4 regions of the Streptomyces sp. NPDC094147 genome follow, and region 1 is predicted to be linked to each of the others. Evidence: riboswitches for the same ligand, from Rfam matches in the RefSeq annotation. Region 1 holds a riboswitch; each other region holds the start of a gene.
What was found. Region 1 has a riboswitch for cyclic di-AMP ahead of ACIQ8J_RS16710 (transglycosylase family protein). Riboswitches for the same ligand answer to the same signal wherever they lie in the genome.
Positions count from the first base shown of each region.

Region 1 (4,320 bases):
ATGGTGACGTCCTCGGTCTCGCCGGAGCGGTGGGACATCATGCACTTGAAGCCGTTGCGCTGGGCCATCTCGACGGCGTCCAGGGTCTCGGTCAGCGAACCGATCTGGTTGACCTTGACGAGCAGGGCGTTGGCGGAGCCCTCCTCGATGCCGCGGGCCAGGCGCTCGGGGTTGGTGACGAAGAGGTCGTCGCCGACGATCTGGACCTTGGAGCCCAGGCGCGAGGTGATGGTGTTCCAGCCGGCCCAGTCGTCCTCGAACAGCGGGTCCTCGATGGAGACCAGCGGGTACGCGGAGACGAGCTCCTCGTAGTACTCGGTCATCTCGGCGGCCGAGCGGGACTTGCCCTCGAACTCGTACTTGCCGTCCTTGTAGAACTCGGACGCGGCGACGTCGAGCGCGAGCGCGATGTCCTTGCCCGGGGCGTAGCCGGCTTCCTTGATGGCCTCAAGGATGAGGTCCAGGGCCGCGCGGTTGGACTCCAGGTTCGGCGCGAAGCCGCCCTCGTCGCCGAGGCCGGTCGACAGGCCCTTGCGCTTCAGGACGCCCTTGAGCGTGTGGTAGACCTCGGCGCCCCAGCGAAGGGCCTCGGAGAAGGACTCCGCGCCGATCGGAGCGATCATGAACTCCTGGATGTCGACGTTGGAGTCCGCGTGGGATCCGCCGTTGAGGATGTTCATCATCGGAACGGGCAGCAGGTGCGCGTTCGGGCCGCCCAGGTAGCGGAACAGCGGCAGGTCGCTGGCCTCGGAGGCGGCGTGCGCGACGGCGAGCGAGACGCCGAGGATGGCGTTGGCGCCGAGCGAGCCCTTGTTGTCGGTGGCGTCCAGGTCGAACATGGCCTGGTCGATCAGGCGCTGCTCGGTGGCGTCGTAGCCGACGAGCTCCGGGCCGATCTGCTCGATGACGGCGAGGACGGCCTTCTCGACACCCTTGCCGCCGTAGCGGTTGGGGTCACCGTCGCGGAGCTCGATGGCCTCGAAGGCACCGGTGGAGGCGCCGGACGGAACTGCAGCACGGCCGGTGCTGCCGTCGTCGAGGCCGACCTCGACCTCGACCGTGGGGTTGCCTCGGGAGTCCAGGATTTCCCGGGCTACGACGACGTCGATGGACGGCACGAGCATCTCCTTCTGGGATGTGACGCTAGATGTGACGCAAGCAGTGCGGGGCCGCGCAGGGGTCGCTGCGGCCTTGCGACAAGAGCCTAACCGGCTCCGGGGCTCCGGCCAGCCGAGTGCCCGCCTCCTGGGACGAAAAAGGGCCCAAGGACCCTGATTCCCTGCCAAAGGTCCGCAGAACTACTGCCGGGTAACAGCCGAAACCCCGGCCCGGCGCGTACGGGGGAATGCGCGCCGGACCGGGGGGACTTGGGGCGGGGCGGACTCAGCTCAGGTGGAGCTTCTGGCCCGGGTAGATCAGGTTGGCGTCCTTGACGACGTCCTTGTTCAGCTCGAACAGCTTCTGCCAGCCGCCCTTGGTGCCGTTGGCGGAAGCGATCTGGCCGAGGGTGTCGCCGGCCTTGACGGTGTACTCGCCGTTGCCCTGCTTGACCGGCTCGGTGCGCTGCTCGCCGCGGGCGGCCTCCGGCGCGGGCTGGGCGCGCTGGGTCTTCTGCTGCGGCTTGGCCTTCGGCTTCGCGGACTGCGACTTCGAGGGGGACGAAGAAGAAGACGAAGAAGAGGAGGACGACGAGGAGCCGGAGGTGTCGACGTTGGCCTTGCTGCCGCCGGAGGTCAGGTTGCCGGCGCCGGCGCAGGACCAGGCGCCCGGACCCTGGATGGCGAGCAGCTTCTCGGCGGCGGCTATCTGCTGGCCCTTGGTGGCCAGGTCGGCGCGGGCGGCGTACTGGGTGCCGCCGGCGGCGGCCCAGGAGGACTGCGAGAACTGCAGGCCGCCGTAGTAGCCGTTGCCGGTGTTGATGGACCAGTTGCCGCCGGACTCGCACTGGGCGACCGCGTCCCAGGTCTGGACGGAGGCGGCGGAGGCCGAGCCGGCCGCCATCAGCGGGGCGGCGACAGCGGCGCCGGTGACGCCGGCCAGCGTGGCGACACGGACGGCCTTGGACGGGCGGCGGTGCTTGCCCTTGCCGGAAAGCAGCATGGAGTTTCTCCTCACCGACGCCTGCGAGGTGAGCTGTCGGGTTCGGGCGTGAGCTGCCCGGCCGAGCGCTGTGGCGCCCGTCTTCACCCCAAGCCGGTCGGCAGTTGCTTCAACTGCCGGGCCCGGCACGTACCTTGGGTCCCCCGCTCCTGCCTACGGCGCATAAGCGTCGACTGTTCCCGTCGGCCGACGGCAGGATTCGGCGTGCTCGGTCGACGGGGCTCGTGGTGACGAGCGAGTCCGACGAAAACACACGCCCCGCCAATGTTCAAAGGCGCCCATCGGGGGAAAATCCCCCCTCCTTGTCGCAACAGAAGGGGCGTTTCCGCAGGTCGGGGGCGGGACGGACGGACCGGGCAGACGGGACACGCCAGTTGAGGCGAAGAGACCCATGTCTCACTTGCACAGAACGGACATACGCCCTCGAACTACCCCTGCTTCGGCACCGAGTTCGGGGCCGTGGCAGCGGCCGCCGCGGCCTTCAGGTCCAGGCTCTGGCCAGGCAGGATGAGGTTCGGGTCGGTGCCGATCAGCTTCTCGTTGGCGTGGTAGAGCGCGGGCCAGCCGCCGTGGATCTTGTTCGCGTCGGCGATGACCGAGAGGTTGTCGCCGGGGCGGACGGTGTACTCGCCGTTCGCGGCGGGGGTGTTGCCGACATCACGTGATCCGCCGTCACCTCGCGAGGCGTGCCGCCCCGCGTCGCGGCTGTCGGTCGAGCCGCCCGGACCGCCGGAGCCGGCCGGGGCGGGCTGTCCGGCCGGGGCGCCGGTAGCGGAGCCGGTGGTGCCGCCCGGCGTCGCGCCCGAGCCCTCCTCCGGCGAGGGCGCCCCGCGGTGCTTGCCGGGGCTCGCCGGGGTGGACGCGGAGGGCGTCGGCGGCTTGGCGGGACCCGCGGGCTTCGTGGCGCCCGTCGAGGGCGCGGCCGGGGCGGTGGAGGCCGCGGGCGTCGGGGCGACGTCGGGCGCCTTGGTCGCCGGAGCGGTCGGCGCGGTGGACGCGGGCGCCCCGGCCGGGTCCGGCGTCGCGGGCAGGCCCGGGTCGACATCGGCCGCGCGGCCGCCCTTGGTGAGCCCGCCGGAGCAGCTGGCGAAGGCCTTGGTGCCCTGGGCCGCGAGCACCTTCTCGGCGATGGCTATCTGCTGGGCGCGGCTGGCGAGGTCGGCGCGCTGGGCGTAGTCCGTACCGCCGAAGGCCTCCCAGGTGTCCTGCGAGAGCTGGAGCCCGCCGTACAGGCCGTTGCCGAAGTCGGCGCTCCACATTCCGCCGGACTCGCAGGCGGCCACCTGGTTCCAGGAGTTCGCGTCCGCGGCGTTCGCGCCGGTCGCGGCGAGCAGCGGAAGCGCGATGGCCGAACCGGTCACCCCTGCCGCGACGACGAGAGCGGGTACCTGGCGGGGTCGACGATGCCGTCCATTCCCGGAGCGCATGGATGAGGCCTTCCGTGTGACTGCTGAGCCGAATGAACGGTGAACGTAGCCGTACTCGAACGCCTGTCACAAGTCGATGCACCCGAGATCACATAAAAGTCACAGTCTTGACGGTCCGTCAGGTGAGGCCGTTCCGTTCGGCGGCGTGAACTCGACCGGCAGGGTGCGCAGTCCTCGCATGATGAGCCCGCCGCGCCAGCGCAAATCGGCAGGTTCCACCGCTAGCCGCAGGTCAGGGAGGCGCTGCAGCAGGGTCGCGAGCGCGGTCCGGCCTTCGAGCCGGGCCAGCGGCGCGCCGATGCAGTAGTGGATGCCGTGGCCGTATCCGAGGTGCTGGTTGTCCCGGCGGCCGAGGTCGAGCGTGTCGGGGTCGGCGAAGCGCTCGGGGTCGCGGTCGGCCGCCGCGAGCACCACGAGCACCGGGTCGCCCGCCGCGATGTCCCGGCCGCCGATCGTCAGCGGTTCGGTGGCGAACCGCCAGGTCGCCAGCTCGACGGGTCCGTCGTAGCGCAGCAGTTCCTCGATGCCGGTCTCCAGGAGACCGCTCTCCCCCGCGCCGATCGAGACCTGGAGCCGCTCGCGCTGCTCCGGGTTGCGCAGCAGGGCGTACACCCCGTTGCCGATCAGATTGACCGTCGTCTCGAATCCGGCGAACAGCAGGATGAAGGCCATCGCGGCGGCCTCGTTCTCCGTCAGGTGCTCGCCGTGGTCGCTGGCCCGGATGAGCCCCGAGATGAGGTCGTCGCCCGGGTTCTCGCGCTTCCTGTGGATGAGCTCGGCGAGGTAGTTGCGC
Region 1 is NZ_JBIWHT010000009.1:163,114-167,433, reverse strand. It holds gene eno (phosphopyruvate hydratase) at 1-1,124, opposite strand, end outside; gene ACIQ8J_RS16710 (transglycosylase family protein) at 1,384-2,100, opposite strand; cyclic di-AMP (ydaO/yuaA leader) riboswitch at 2,104-2,271, opposite strand; gene ACIQ8J_RS16705 (transglycosylase family protein) at 2,529-3,461, opposite strand; gene ACIQ8J_RS16700 (cytochrome P450) at 3,627-4,320, opposite strand, start outside.

Region 2 (4,320 bases), on a different contig from region 1:
GAAGTGCTCACCGCGGCGGGGCGCCGCAGCCGATGGGCGGAAAAGGAACGCTCGGTGTGCAGGGCGGTGAGCGAGCGGGCGCGTTCGGCGTCGCCCCGGGCCACCGCGTCGGTGATGGCGCCGAGTTCGGCCCAGGACTCGCCCGGCCGGACCGGCTGCTCGACCGCGTACATCCAGGCGATCTTGTGCCGCAACTGCGTGAGCAGCGCGATCAGTCCGGGGCTGGCGGAGGCCTGGGCCAGCGTCTCGTGGAACCAGCCGCCCAGCGAGCGCAGGTCCTCGCCCTGGCCGCGCCGGGCCCGTTGCTGACCCAGCCTCACCAGGCCGCGCAGCACTTTGAGATGGGCCTCGGAGCGGCGGCCGGCCGCCCGCGCGGCGGCCAACGGCTCAAGCAGCACCCGCAGTTCGAGGAGGTCGGCGGCCTCCAGCTCGGTGGGCTCGGCCACCCAGGCGCCGGCATGTCTGCGGGTGGTCACGAAGCCCTCGGACTCCAGGGTGCGCAGGGCTTCGCGCACCGGGACGCGGGAGACCCCGTAACGGCGGGCGAGTACGTCCTCGGTGAGCCGGCTGCCGCGCTCCAAGGCGCCCGAGACGATGTCGCCGCGGATCGCCGTGCATACCGAATGCGCCGGAATGCGCATGGCCGAACCTCCGCCTTTATCCCCGCGAAACGCGGTCGAGCGACGCCTGTCGACGGATATCGATGTCCGTCGATGCCTGTTCCGCGACTCTATTCCAGGCTTTGTTAATTCCCGGTGACGGGCCGGAACCAATGGATATCTTTTGGCCAACCGCGAAGGCCCCCGGCAGCGCGCCGGGGGCCTTCGGTGTGCGCGGGGGCCGTCAGACGGAGACGCCGTGCGAGCGAAGGTAGGCGACCGGGTCGATGTCCGAGCCGTAGGTCGGGGCGGTGCGGGCCTCGAAGTGGAGGTGCGGGCCCGTGGTGTTGCCGGTGTTGCCCGACAGCGCGATCTGCCGGCCCGGCTCCACGGACTGGCCCACGGAGACCTGGATGACCGAGAGGTGGCCGTACTGGGTGTACGTGCCGTCGTTCATCCTGATGACTATGTTGTTGCCGTAGGCGCCGCCCCAGCCGGCCTCCACGACGGTGCCCAGGCCCACGGCGTGCACCGAAGTGCCGCTCTCCGCATGGAAGTCGATGCCGGTGTGGGCGCCGGAGGACCACAGGGAACCGCCGGTCTTGTAGCCGGTGGACACATAGCTGTCCGATATGGGGGCGACGAAGGTGTTGAGGCGCTTGCGCTCGGCCTCGCGCGCCGCGCGCTCCTTGGCCTCGCGGTCCGCCTTGGCCCGCTCCTCCGCCTTGCGCTGCGCGGCCGCCTCGGCCTCCGCCTTCGCCCTGGCCTTCACGGCCGCCTGCTTCTGGGCGTCGGCCTGGGCACCGAGCTGCGCGGCGAGGCCGTCGCCGATGACGATGGCCTGGGTCAGGCCGGTCTCGGCGACGCTCGGGGCGGCGGTGGCCGGGGAGGCGAGGGTGCCTACGACTCCGGCGGTGGCGAGGGTGGCGATGCCCGCTATGTTCGCGCTGCGGCGCGTCATACGGCTGGGCGCGCGGTGCTTCCCGGTGGCACGGGTGAACGCCATGAAGTGGCGGTGTCCTTTCCTTCCATCTCGCCTACCGGGTTAGCTGACGGGTTCGGAGCAGGAAGGTCTCCTACGGGCTCCTCCGCGGGCGGAGGCGTCCGATTCACCCCAGGGACTGAGTGGGTCCCCGGCTCCCCTGGCTCGCGCCGTTCGGGGACTCGGCGATCACTGTCCGGTGCCGCGGGCGCGACGGGTGGTGACGGACAGCCGGACCGACGCTAGACGGCCGGTCTTTCAATCACCAAACAGACACCGTGTTTTGTAGCGCACGCCACATGACAGACAGGCAACCTCCCCAACAATCCGGACATTTACGCCCCATAAGGGAGGACCCCGGCGGCGCATTCGCCACCGGGGTCCCTGTGTGCCCAGTTGTCCAGGTGCCTCAATCAGCCCGCGACCACGGTCACTTCACCGATTCCGAGCGCCCTGACCGGCTCCTCGATCTGAGCCGCGTCACCGACGAGAACGGTGACGAGCCGGTCGGCCGGGAAGGCGTTGACGACGGCCGCCGTCGCCTCCACGGTGCCGGTCTCGGCCAGCAGCGCGTACAACTGCGCCTGGTAGTCGTCGGGGAGGAACTGCTCGACCTGGTCGGCCAGCGTCCCGGCGACGGCCGCCGCGGTCTCGTACTTGAGCGGGGCGACGCCCACCAGGTTCTGCACGGCGGTCTCGCGCTCGGCGTCCGTCAGCCCCTCCGCGGCCAGCGTGCGCAGCACCTTCCACAGGTCGTCGAGCGCGGGGCCGGTGTGGGGGGTGTCGACCGAGCCGCTGATGGCGAGCATCGCGGCGCCGCCCTCGGGGCCCGAGCGCAGCACCTGGCCGAAGGCGCGCACGCCGTAGGTGTAGCCCTTCTCCTCGCGCAGTACGCGGTCGAGCCGGGAGGTGAGGGTGCCGCCGAGGCAGTACGTGCCGAGCACCTGGGCCGCCCAGACCCGGTCGTGGCGGTCGGCGCCGATGCGGCCGATGAGCAGCTGGGTCTGGACCGCGCCGGGGCGGTCCACGATGACGACCCGGCCGGTGTCGTCGGCGGTGATCGGCGGGATGGGGCGCGGCTCGGCGGTGTTGCCGCTCCAGTCGCCCAGGGTGTCCGCGAGGACCGCGTCGAGGTCGGTGCCCGACAGGTCGCCGACGATGACGGTGACGGCCGTCGAGGGGCGCACATACGCCTCGTAGAAGGCGCGCACCGCCGCCGTGTCGATCGCGGCGACGGTCTCCTCGGTGCCCTGGCGGGGGCGCGACATGCGCGCGGAGGCCGGGAACAGCTCCTTGGAGAGCTGCTGGGCGGCCCGCCGGGACGGGTTGGCCTGCTCGTGCGGGATCTCGTCGAGCCGGTTGCGCACGAGCCGGTCGACCTCGGAGTCGGCGAACGCGGGGGCCCGCAGCGCCTCGGCGAGCAGCGAGAGCGCCTTGGGGAGCCGGGAGACCGGCACTTCGAGGGAGACCCGGACGCCGGGGTGGTCGGCGTGCGCGTCGATGGTGGCGCCGCACCGCTCCAGTTCGGCGGCGAACTCCTCCGCCGAGTGCTTGTCGGTGCCCTCGGTCAGGGCGCGCGCCATGATCGTGGCGACGCCGTCGAGGCCCTCGGGCTCGGCGTCCAGCGGGGCCGCGAGGAAGATCTCCACGGCGACGACCTGCTGGCCGGGGCGGTGGCAGCGCAGCACCGTGAGGCCGTTGGCGAGGGTGCCTCGCTCGGGGGCCGGGAAGGCCCACGGCTTGGCGGTGCCGGCGGCCGGCTGCGGGTGGAACTCCATGGTCACGACGGCGTCCGTCACTGGGCGGCCTCTTCTTCCTCTTCGTTGCTTGCCTCGGGCGCCGCGATGGGCTCGTACACCAGGACCGCCCGGTTGTCGGGGCGCAGTTTCGCGGCGGCGACCGCCTGTACTTCCTCGGCGGTGATGTCGAGGACGCGGTCGACCGCGGTCAGGGCGAGCTGCGGGTCGCCGAACAGCACGGCGTACCGGCACAGTTCGTCGGCGCGGCCGGCGACCGTGCCGAGCCGGTCGAGCCACTCGCGCTCCAACTGGGCCTGGGCGCGCTCCATCTCCTCCGCGGTCGGCCCCTCGGCGGCGAACCGGGCGAGCTCCTCGTCGACCGCGGCCTCGATGTCGGGGACTTCGACACCGCCGGAGGTCTTGACGTCGAGCCAGCCGAGCGAGGGGGCGCCGGCGAGGCGCAGCAGGCCGAATCCGGCGGCGACGGCGCTCTGGTCGTGGCGGACCAGGCGGTTGTGCAGCCGGGAGGACTCGCCGCCGCCGAGGACGGTCAGCGCCAGGTCGGCGGCGTCGGCCTCGCGGGTGCCGTCGTGCGGCAGCCGGTAGGCGGCCATCAGGGCGCGGGCCGGGACGTCCTCCTCCACGACCTCGCGCAGCTGCCCGCCGATGGTGTCGGGCAGCGCGCCGTCGCGCGGCGGCTGCTTGCCGTCGTGGGTGGGGATGGAGCCGAAGTACTTCTCCACCCACGCCAGGGTCTGCTCGGGGTCGATGTCGCCGACCACCGCGAGCACCGCGTTGTTGGGCGCGTAGTACGTACGGAAGAAGTTCCGGGCGTCTTCGAGGGTCGCCGCGTCCAGGTCGGCCATCGAGCCGATCGGCGTGTGGTGGTAGGGGTGGCCCTCGGGGTAGGCGAGCGCGGTCAGCTTCTCGAAGGCGGTGCCGTAGGGCACGTTGTCGTAGCGCTGGCGGCGCTCGTTCTTGACGACGTCGCGCTGGTTCT
Region 2 is NZ_JBIWHT010000005.1:188,675-192,994, forward strand. It holds gene ACIQ8J_RS11380 (GntR family transcriptional regulator) at 1-641, opposite strand, end outside; gene ACIQ8J_RS11385 (M23 family metallopeptidase) at 844-1,605, opposite strand; cyclic di-AMP (ydaO/yuaA leader) riboswitch at 1,619-1,779, opposite strand; gene ACIQ8J_RS11390 (M16 family metallopeptidase) at 1,995-3,359, opposite strand; gene ACIQ8J_RS11395 (M16 family metallopeptidase) at 3,377-4,320, opposite strand, start outside.
Region 2: it holds a riboswitch for cyclic di-AMP, as region 1 does, so the genes downstream of both, ACIQ8J_RS11385 (M23 family metallopeptidase) here and ACIQ8J_RS16710 (transglycosylase family protein) in region 1, are expected to answer to the same signal.

Region 3 (4,320 bases), on a different contig from region 1:
GGAGGTCAGCCGGCGCTGGGGCCGGGACGCGTACGAGAAGGGCGACCGCTGGTGGCGCTCGCTCAGCGCGGGGCAGAAGAAGGAGTTCCGGGAGGAGCACGAGGGCATCGCCCGGGACTGGGGGCGCGTCCGTGCGGCGGGGCTGCCCGCCGACGGCGAAGCGGCGCAGGACATCGCCCGTCGTCATGTCGCCTGGCTGTCGACCACCACGAGCGTCACCGGGTCGTACGTCAGCGGCCTCGGCCAGATGTACGTCGACGACCCCCGCTTCGGCGTCAACTACGACCAGCACGGCGCGGGCACGGCGGAATTCGTGCGCGATGCCCTGAAGGTGTACGCGGAGCGGCACCTCTCGGACGGCTGAGCCGCCTGGCGCGCATGCGTGGAGTAGCCTCGCGTGCGCCATGAGTGAGCGTTCGGTGGTTCCGGGGAGAAGCGCGGGGGTGCGGCGCATCGCCGTGCTGCTCGCGCTCGCCCTCTGTGCGGTCGTGGTCGGGCTGAGCGGTTGCGACCGGGTGGGGGAGGCCGGGCCCGTCAGGGGTGGTGGTGCGGGTGCGCAGGCTCCGGCGTACGCCGATCCCGGGCGCGGGTGCCGGCTGAGCGCCGGTGACTGGGCCGCGCTGCCGTGCGGGTCCGACCAGGCGGCTAACCACCGCCATACCAGGGGGAGTTGCGGCCGGGGGCGCCCGGGTCCGCATCGCTGCCGCCGCCATTGACGGGCTCATCCTGTGGTCCGTCGCCGATCGTGGCGGGCCCCGCCGCCGGCCCCGGCACCCGCACGGGCGCTCCGGAGTCGCCGTCGGCGGTCGGACGGGGCAGGCTGGACGGGTGCGGCAGCAAGCAGAGGGCGAGAGGCGCCTGGTACGGGCGCTACCCGTACTGCTCATCGTCGTCGGCTTCGTCTTCGACGCCACGACCCCGCCCGACCTGACCGCCGCAGCCCTGTTCGCGGGCGCCCCGATGGTCGCCGCCCCCTTCTACTCGCCCCGCGCCACCGCCGTCGTCGCGGCGGGCTCGGTGCTCGCCGTCGTGGGGCTCTGGTTCGTACACGGCCTCCCCAGCCTCGGCGAAGGCGCCAGCGAGCTGTGCACCGTGCTGACGGTGGGCGGTCTGGCCCTCGTCATCAACCGCATCCTGCGCCGCAGCGGCGAACAGCTCGCCTCGGCCCGCGTCATCGCGGAGACCGCGCAGCGCGCCGTGCTGCCCACGCCCGCGGCCCGCATCGGCGGCCTCCACGTCGCCGCGCGGTACGAGGCGGCGCAGGCGGACGCGTTCATCGGCGGGGACCTGTTCGCCGTGCAGGACACCCCGCACGGGGTGCGGCTCATCGTCGGCGACGTACGGGGAAAGGGGCTCCAGGCGGTGGAGGCCGTCGCCGTGGTGATCGGGGCGTTCCGGGAGGCCGCCGAGCAGGAGTCCTCGCTGGAGGCGGTGGCCCAGCGCCTGGAGCGGGCGCTGGCCCGCGAGGGCACCCGGCGCGACCGGCTCGACGCGGTCGAGGGGTTCACCACCGCGGTGCTCGCCGAGGTCCCGCGCGGTGACGGCACCGTACGCCTGGTGAACCGGGGCCACCCCGAGCCGCTGCTGCTGTACCCGGACGGGGCCCTGGACATGCTCGTCCCGGCCGAGCCCGCGCTGCCGCTCGGCATGGCGGACCTCGGGGTGTGGCCGGACCGGTCCGAGGAGCGGCCGTTCCCGGCCGGGGCGACGCTGCTGTTCTACACGGACGGCCTGTCCGAGGCGCGCGACGGACAGGGCGTCTTCTACGACCCGCGCGCCCGGCTGCGCGGCGCGATCTTCCCCGGCCCGGAGGAGGTCCTGGACGCGCTCGTGGACGACGTACGGCGCTATACCGGCGGCGGCACGAACGACGACATGGCGCTGCTCGCGGTGGCCCGGCCCGCCGAGGGCCAGCCCGAGCGCCGCCGCACCGTCAGGATCGTGAAATGAGCCCGGCGGGAGGCTGTCACCGTGGGTGCCCGAAAGGTGTCCCTGCGCATAACATTTGACACACCGTCAGAAAACAGCTGTGACGCGAGTCGCGCTGAATCGCCGTCAACTCGCCCGTTTTGACCCGGCTGTGGGTACTAAGTCCAGGCCAGGACCGTTAACGATCAGTGGGAACGGCTTGGAATCCGGACCGGGTGTCTATTAACGTTCGATAACGCAGCGCGGTCGGCCCAGCCGCCGCAACGGCGGCACCGCGCGCATGCGCCGAATCCCGAAAGGGAACCGGGGAACCACCAACTTGGGGTGAATCAGGCGCCTTTACGGGGGCCTGTAGGAGACCTTCCTGCTCCGAACCCGTCAGCTAACCCGGTAGGCGAGAAGGAAGGAAAGGAGCGCGCCCTCGTGGCGTCCAACGAGCCTGCCCTCGACACCCCGATACCTCCCGACTCCCTGTACGGCGACGTGCCCGGCGACAGCGAGAGCTGGGAGGAGTGGGACCCGACCGCGGAGTCCGTACGCCCGGTACGCGGCCGGCACCGGGTGGCCAAGCAGCGCGGCGGACTCGCCCGCAGCTCCACCGTGCTCGGCGTCGGCGTCATCGCCGCGGTCGGCGCGGGCGGCATGGCCACCGCGCAGACCAAGCCGCCGGTCTCCATATCGCTGCCCGACTCCCTCGCCCAGAACCTGCCGGACCTCGGGTCGCTGCCCGGCGTCGGCGAGCTGGTCTCGCACGACGCCCCGGACACCCCGAAGACCGAGGCCGCACGCGCCGACCAGAAGATCGCCGCCTCCCCGCTGACCATGACCGGCCTCTCCACCGCCGAGGCCGAGCAGGGCGCCACCGACGCCGGTGAGGCGCTGCGCGCCCGCATCCTCCAGCAGGCCGAGCAGCAGAAGGCGGGCGCCGCGGCCGAGGCGAAGGCGGCCGCGCAGAAGGCCGCCGCCGAAAAGGCCGCGGCCGAGGCCAAGGCCAAGCAGGACGCGGCGACCGCCAAGGCCGCGGCCGAGAAGAAGGCGGCCGAGGAGGCCGCGGCGAAGAAGGCGGAGCAGGAGCGGCTGGCCAAGCTGGCCGCGAGCTACTCGCTGCCGGTCGGCTCGTACACGATCACCTCCACGTTCGGCGAGGCCGGCTCGATGTGGTCCTCGGGCCACCACACCGGCCTGGACTTCGCGGCCCCCACGGGCACGCCGCTCAAGGCGATCCACTCCGCGACGGTCAAGTCGGCGGGGTGGGCCGGTGCGTACGGCTACCGCACGGTGCTCACGCTCGACGACGGCAGCGAGCTCTGGTTCTGCCACCAGTCGTCCATCGCGGTCAGCGCGGGGCAGAAGGTGGCGACGGGCGACGTCATCGGGCGGATCGGCGCCACCGGCAACGTCACGGGTCCGCACCTCCACCTGGAGGTCCACACCCCGGACGGCACCGGCATCGACCCGATGGCGTGGCTCCAGTCCAAGGGGCTCAATCCCTGATCCGAACGGTCCGGAATACCGCCCGGCGCACGGGAGTTGATCACCTCATGACCTCTCTCCGTGCGCTCGGCGGCTCCGACCTGTCCGTCTTCCCGCTCTCCCTCGGCGGCAACGTCTTCGGCTGGACCGCCGACCAGGACCAGTCGTTCGCCGTCCTCGACGCCTACACCTCGGGCGGCGGCAACTTCATCGACACCGCCGACGCCTACGCCCACTGGGTCCCCGGCCTGTCCGGCGGTGAATCCGAGACGATCATCGGGAAGTGGGCGGCGGCCCGCGGCAACCGGGCCGATGTCGTGATCGCCACCAAGGTCGGCTCCCACCCCCAGTACAAGGGGCTGGCCGCGAACACCATCAAGGCCGCCGCCGAGGAGTCGCTGCGCCGCCTCGGCACCGACTACATCGACCTGTACTACACGCACTTCGACGATCCCTCCGTGCCCGTCGAGGAGATCATCACCACCCTCGACCAGCTGGTCCGGGACGGCAAGGTCCGCGCGATCGCCGCCTCCAACATCACCCCGGAGCGGCTCCAGGAATCCCTGGACTTCTCCGACCGCGAGGGCCTCGCCAAGTACGTGGCGCTCCAGCCGCACTACAACCTGGTCTCGCGCGACACCTACGAGGGCGCCCTCCAGGAGACCGCCTCCCGCGCGGGCCTGGCCGCCGTCCCCTACTTCGCGCTCGCCTCCGGCTTCCTCACCGGCAAGTACCGGCCGGGCGTTACCGTCGACAGCCAGCGCGCCGCTGGCGCGGTCAAGTACGTGGACACCGATCGGGGCCGCAGGGTGCTCGGCGCGCTCGACCGGATCGCCCAGGAGCGCGGCGCCGAGATCGCCACGGTCGCGCTGGCCTGGCTGGCCGCCCGGCCCACCGTCGCCGCCCCCATCGCTTCGG
Region 3 is NZ_JBIWHT010000007.1:20,410-24,729, reverse strand. It holds gene ACIQ8J_RS13455 (TipAS antibiotic-recognition domain-containing protein) at 1-364, shown strand, start outside; gene ACIQ8J_RS13450 (PP2C family protein-serine/threonine phosphatase) at 829-1,950, shown strand; cyclic di-AMP (ydaO/yuaA leader) riboswitch at 2,203-2,341, shown strand; gene ACIQ8J_RS13445 (M23 family metallopeptidase) at 2,353-3,423, shown strand; gene ACIQ8J_RS13440 (aldo/keto reductase) at 3,471-4,320, shown strand, end outside.
Region 3: it holds a riboswitch for cyclic di-AMP, as region 1 does, so the genes downstream of both, ACIQ8J_RS13445 (M23 family metallopeptidase) here and ACIQ8J_RS16710 (transglycosylase family protein) in region 1, are expected to answer to the same signal.

Region 4 (4,320 bases), on a different contig from region 1:
GCAGATGCCGTAACTGATCGCTCATGGCCGCCGGACCGCCCACCTGACGCCGCAGCACCCCCTCGTCGAGCACCGCGCTGAGCGCGAGCGGCGGATCGCCCCGCAGCACCTCCTGGCGGGCCAGCCGCACCTTGACGAGCGAGTCCACCTTGTCCGGCGGCAGGGACGCGAGCGCGGCCCGGGTCACCGCGCGCGCGTACGCGGGCGTCTGCAGCAGTCCCGGCACCACCGAGGTCTCCAGCGTGCGCGCCGTGCGCGCCTGCGACTCCAGGCTGATGAAGTCCCGGTACTGCGGCGGGAGCAGACCGCGGTACGCGCGCGCCCAGTGCTCCCCGCCGCCGTCCGCCGAATCCGCCAACGCCTCCAGGAGTGTGCGGAGTTGGGGATCTCGCACCTCGTAGGCGTCGAGCAGGCGGGCCACGTCCGCGGGCTTCGCGCCGCTGCGGCCGGTCTCGATCCGGCTCACCTTCGACTGGTGCCAGCCGACCAGGCGGGCCGCCTCCCCGCTCGTCAGACCCTTCCGGTCGCGCAGCCCTCGCAGTTCCTCGCCCAGCTTGCGGCGGTGCACCGCCGGTCCGTGCCACATGGCCGTCTCCTTCGCCTCCGGCGCCTTCGGCGATGGGTAAGTGTGAGCCCAATTACGCTCTGTCGCCGCAGAGTTCACCGCTTTGAGCGACAGATATATGCATATCTTGGTGGATGGCACCCAAGACCGGCACGATGAGTGGCACTCTGGCGCGAAGCACAATCCGAGGCCGACCTCGTCTCCGCGAGCGCTCATCCGCCAGGAGTCCTCTGGCCGGCCCGGGTGGGAAAGGGACAGCGTCGCCATGGCAGACCATCTCGAAGCATCAATCACTCTGCCGAGCGAACCCGCCTCGGTCTCCGCGGCACGGCGATACGTCGCCGAGGTTCTCACCGATTGGGGTCTGCCGTCCGACGACGAGACCGGCGACACGGTCCGGCTCATCGTGTCCGAACTCGCCACCAATGCCGTGCAGCACACCTTCGGCCAGTCACCCACCTTCACCGTGGACGTCCAGCTGGAATGCGAGGAGGAGCTGCGGGTCGGGGTGACCGACAGTCATCCGCGCTGGCCGAAACGATTGCCCGCCGCCGTCCAGCAGGACAACGGCCGGGGCATGGTGATCGTCCGCTGGCTCGCGGCCGAGTGCGGCGGCCGGCTCTCGGTCGAACCCACCGCGGACGGCGGCAAGACGGTCTGGATCGCCCTGCCGTGGACGGCAGTGGTGCAGAGCGGCTAGCGGGGCTCACTGCCCGGCCCCGGAGCCGCCCTGGGGGCGCGGGCCGTCCCGGTGCGTGGGCGCGCGCATCGGGACGGCCCCGCCGGCGGGGCGGTCAGCCGACCCGCCCGTATAAGACGCTGCCGCTCCAGATCCGTTCGAGGCGGACCACCGCGCCGGTCTTGGGGGAGTGCCAGATCTTCCCGTTCCCGGCGTAGATCCCCACGTGGTAGACGTGTCCCGCCGAATGGAAGAACACCAGGTCTCCGGCTTTGCGGGAGGAGGCGGAGACATGCCGGGAGCTGTTGTACTGCTGCTGGGCCGAGCGGGGCAGCTTGTGGCCCGCCTGCTTGAACGAGTAGAGCGTGAGCCCGGAGCAGTCGAAGCGGTGCGGTCCGGCGGCCCCGTACTGATAGGGCGACCCCTTCTTCGATTCGGCCACGTGGAGCGCCCTGGCGGCGACGGCCGCGGCATGCGCTTCGAGTGTGGCGCCCGGCGCCAGTATGGTTCCCCCCGCCACGGCGACGGTGAGGGCCGTGACGGCGCCCAGGCGGAGCAGCAGAGACGGGACATGTGTCTGCGCGGTCATGCGCAACCCTTCGTCAAACCGCCTGCGAAGGATGACCTGTCGGGTTCGGACCGGCGAAGACGCCCGGCCGCCTGAACGGCTTCACCCCGAGGGACGGCCGACGGCCGGCCGTCCCGAAGAACGCGGGTCCTCCACTCCTGCCGGTCCACTCCTGTCGACCAGTCGTCCGGAGCGGCGGCAGGACTCGGCGTCCGCCCGGACCGCCCCGCCACGGTGGCGGGGGCTTGTCGTCCCAGGGATCTTCACGCACCGACTGTCATATTTTCGTAACGAAACGGCTTTGTGTGAGGGTGCTCACGACTGGGCGATTCGGGTGGACACGGGTGGTTCGGCACCTCCCGAAGGAGGGCTGACGAGCCTCCTACCAGCGACGGAACGATCGATTCCGCGCGTTGTGCAGGCGCTGTAAGGAGCTCATAAGGGGCAGTGGACGTAGTCGGCGGTGGGCCGAACGGGGGTACCCCGTCTGGTCCGTTTCGTCGGCCCCGTCGGCGCGTTGGGCGCCGCCGCTGCGCGCGGCGGCCTCAACCGGTGGTCTGCGGCGGCACCGTGAGCCGCCCCGTGCGGCGCTCGCCGTCCAGCACCCGCAGGGCGCGGGTCAGCGTGCGGGCGTGCACCCGGGTCTCGCCGCGCAGGTGCATCAGGGCGAGCGCGTCCTTCAGCGCGGCCGTCCGGCCGACCAGCGCCTGCGCGGCCCGCAGCGCGCCGTAGGTGTCGGGGCCGTGCGCCGGATTGACGCGACCGAGCAGATCGACCACTTCGAGATAGCAGTCGACGAACTCGGCCTCGGCCCGCGTGAGCGCCGGCAGCGGCGGAAGTTCCGGTGGCAGCACGGCGGTTCACCGTCCGCGCAGCGAGGTCTTGCGGCTTTCGAGTACGTGGTCGGCGAGCCCGTACGCCACGGCGCCCGCGGCGTCGAAGACCACGTCCCGCTCGATGTCGGCGGCCACCTGCCGCGCGGTCCGCCCGGTGTACCGGGCGAGCAACTCGGTCAGGAGCGTGCGGCCGCGCAGCAGTTCGGCGGCCTGGATCTGCAGGTCGGAGGGCTGGCCGCGCAGCGGCTCCTCGATCGCGGGCTCCCTGAGGAGCACCCGGGAGGCCGGTTGCACCAGGCGTTTGCCGGGCGTCCCGGCCGCGAGCAGCAGCGCGGCCACCGAACTCACCTGACCCAGGCAGAACGTCTGCACGTCGCAGGTGACGAATTGCATCGTGTCGTGGATCGCGGTCATCGCGGTGAGCGAGCCGCCGGGGGAGTTGATGTAGAGCGAGATGTCCCGGTCGGGGTCGGCGTGCTCCAGGTGCATGAACTGGGCCATCACATCGTTGGCCGAGGCGTCGTCGACCGGGGTGCCGAGAAAGACGATCCGCTCCTCGAAGAGCTTGGAGTACGGATCGAGCGTGCGGACCCCGGAGGCGGTGCGCTCCGAGAACTCGGGCAGGACGTAGCGGGCGGCAGGGCGGTGGGTCATGACGTACCTCTCCTCGACCGGATACCTCGACCGGATGTAAAAAATGTACAGGACGTACAGATCGATGAGGGGTGGTTTTCGCTCTCGGCGAGCGGGGGCCTGGCTCAATAGGCGCTCTCCCGGTGATCCCCGGGGGTGACTAGCGTGCGTCGGCGCGGGGGTCACCTGGGGAGAGGGCTCACTGACGTGTTCTATTACGCATTCCGTCTCGTGGTGCTGGTGCCGCTGCTGCGGTGGCTGTTCCGCCCGTGTGTCGAAGGGGCCGGGCGGGTGCCCGAGGCAGGTGCGGTGATCCTCGCGGGGAATCACCAGTCGTTCACCGATCAGTTCCTGCTGGGGGTGACGCTCAGGCGCCGCCTGACCTTCCTGGCCAAGCAGGAGTACTTCACCGCGCCGGGGCTCACCGGCCGGGCGACTGCCGCGTTCTTCCGCGCGCTCGGGCAGATCCCGGTCGACCGCTCCGGCAAGGCCGCGGCCCAGGCGGCGATCGACACGGCGCTCCAAGTGCTCGGCAGGGGAGGCGTGTTGGGGGTGTTCCCGGAGGGGACGCGCTCGCACGACGGACGGCTCTACAAGGGCAAGGTGGGTGTGGCGGCGATGGCGCTGCGGTCCGGCGCCCCGGTGGTCCCGGTCGCGATGATCGGAACGTTCGAGGCCCAGCCGAAGGGGCGGCGGCTGCCCCGGCGCGTACCGATCACGATCCGCTTCGGTGAGCCGCTGGACTTCTCCCGCTACCGGGGGATGGAGGACGAGCGCTTCGTGCTGCGGGCGGTGACGGACGAGATCATGTACGCGGTGCGGAAGCTGTCGCAGCAGGAGTACGTGGACGTGTACGCGGCCGAGGCCCGCGCGACGAGGGAGCTGGGGGTGGCGGCCGCCTGACGCGCGGGGCGCGGGCCGGGCCGGGGCTCGGCCCGCGCCCCGCAGACGGGTGCCGAGGTGTCGGCCGCAGGGCTCTGACCTGCGCACCCGTCGATTCGCGCGGGCCCCACGGGCCGTGGCGGCGGAGTCTAAGCTG
Region 4 is NZ_JBIWHT010000006.1:126,793-131,112, forward strand. It holds gene ACIQ8J_RS12590 (helix-turn-helix domain-containing protein) at 1-586, opposite strand, end outside; gene ACIQ8J_RS12595 (ATP-binding protein) at 831-1,265, shown strand; gene ACIQ8J_RS12600 (C40 family peptidase) at 1,360-1,833, opposite strand; cyclic di-AMP (ydaO/yuaA leader) riboswitch at 1,838-2,033, opposite strand; gene ACIQ8J_RS12605 (hypothetical protein) at 2,358-2,666, opposite strand; gene ACIQ8J_RS12610 (ATP-dependent Clp protease proteolytic subunit) at 2,673-3,302, opposite strand; gene ACIQ8J_RS12615 (lysophospholipid acyltransferase family protein) at 3,489-4,184, shown strand.
Region 4: it holds a riboswitch for cyclic di-AMP, as region 1 does, so the genes downstream of both, ACIQ8J_RS12600 (C40 family peptidase) here and ACIQ8J_RS16710 (transglycosylase family protein) in region 1, are expected to answer to the same signal.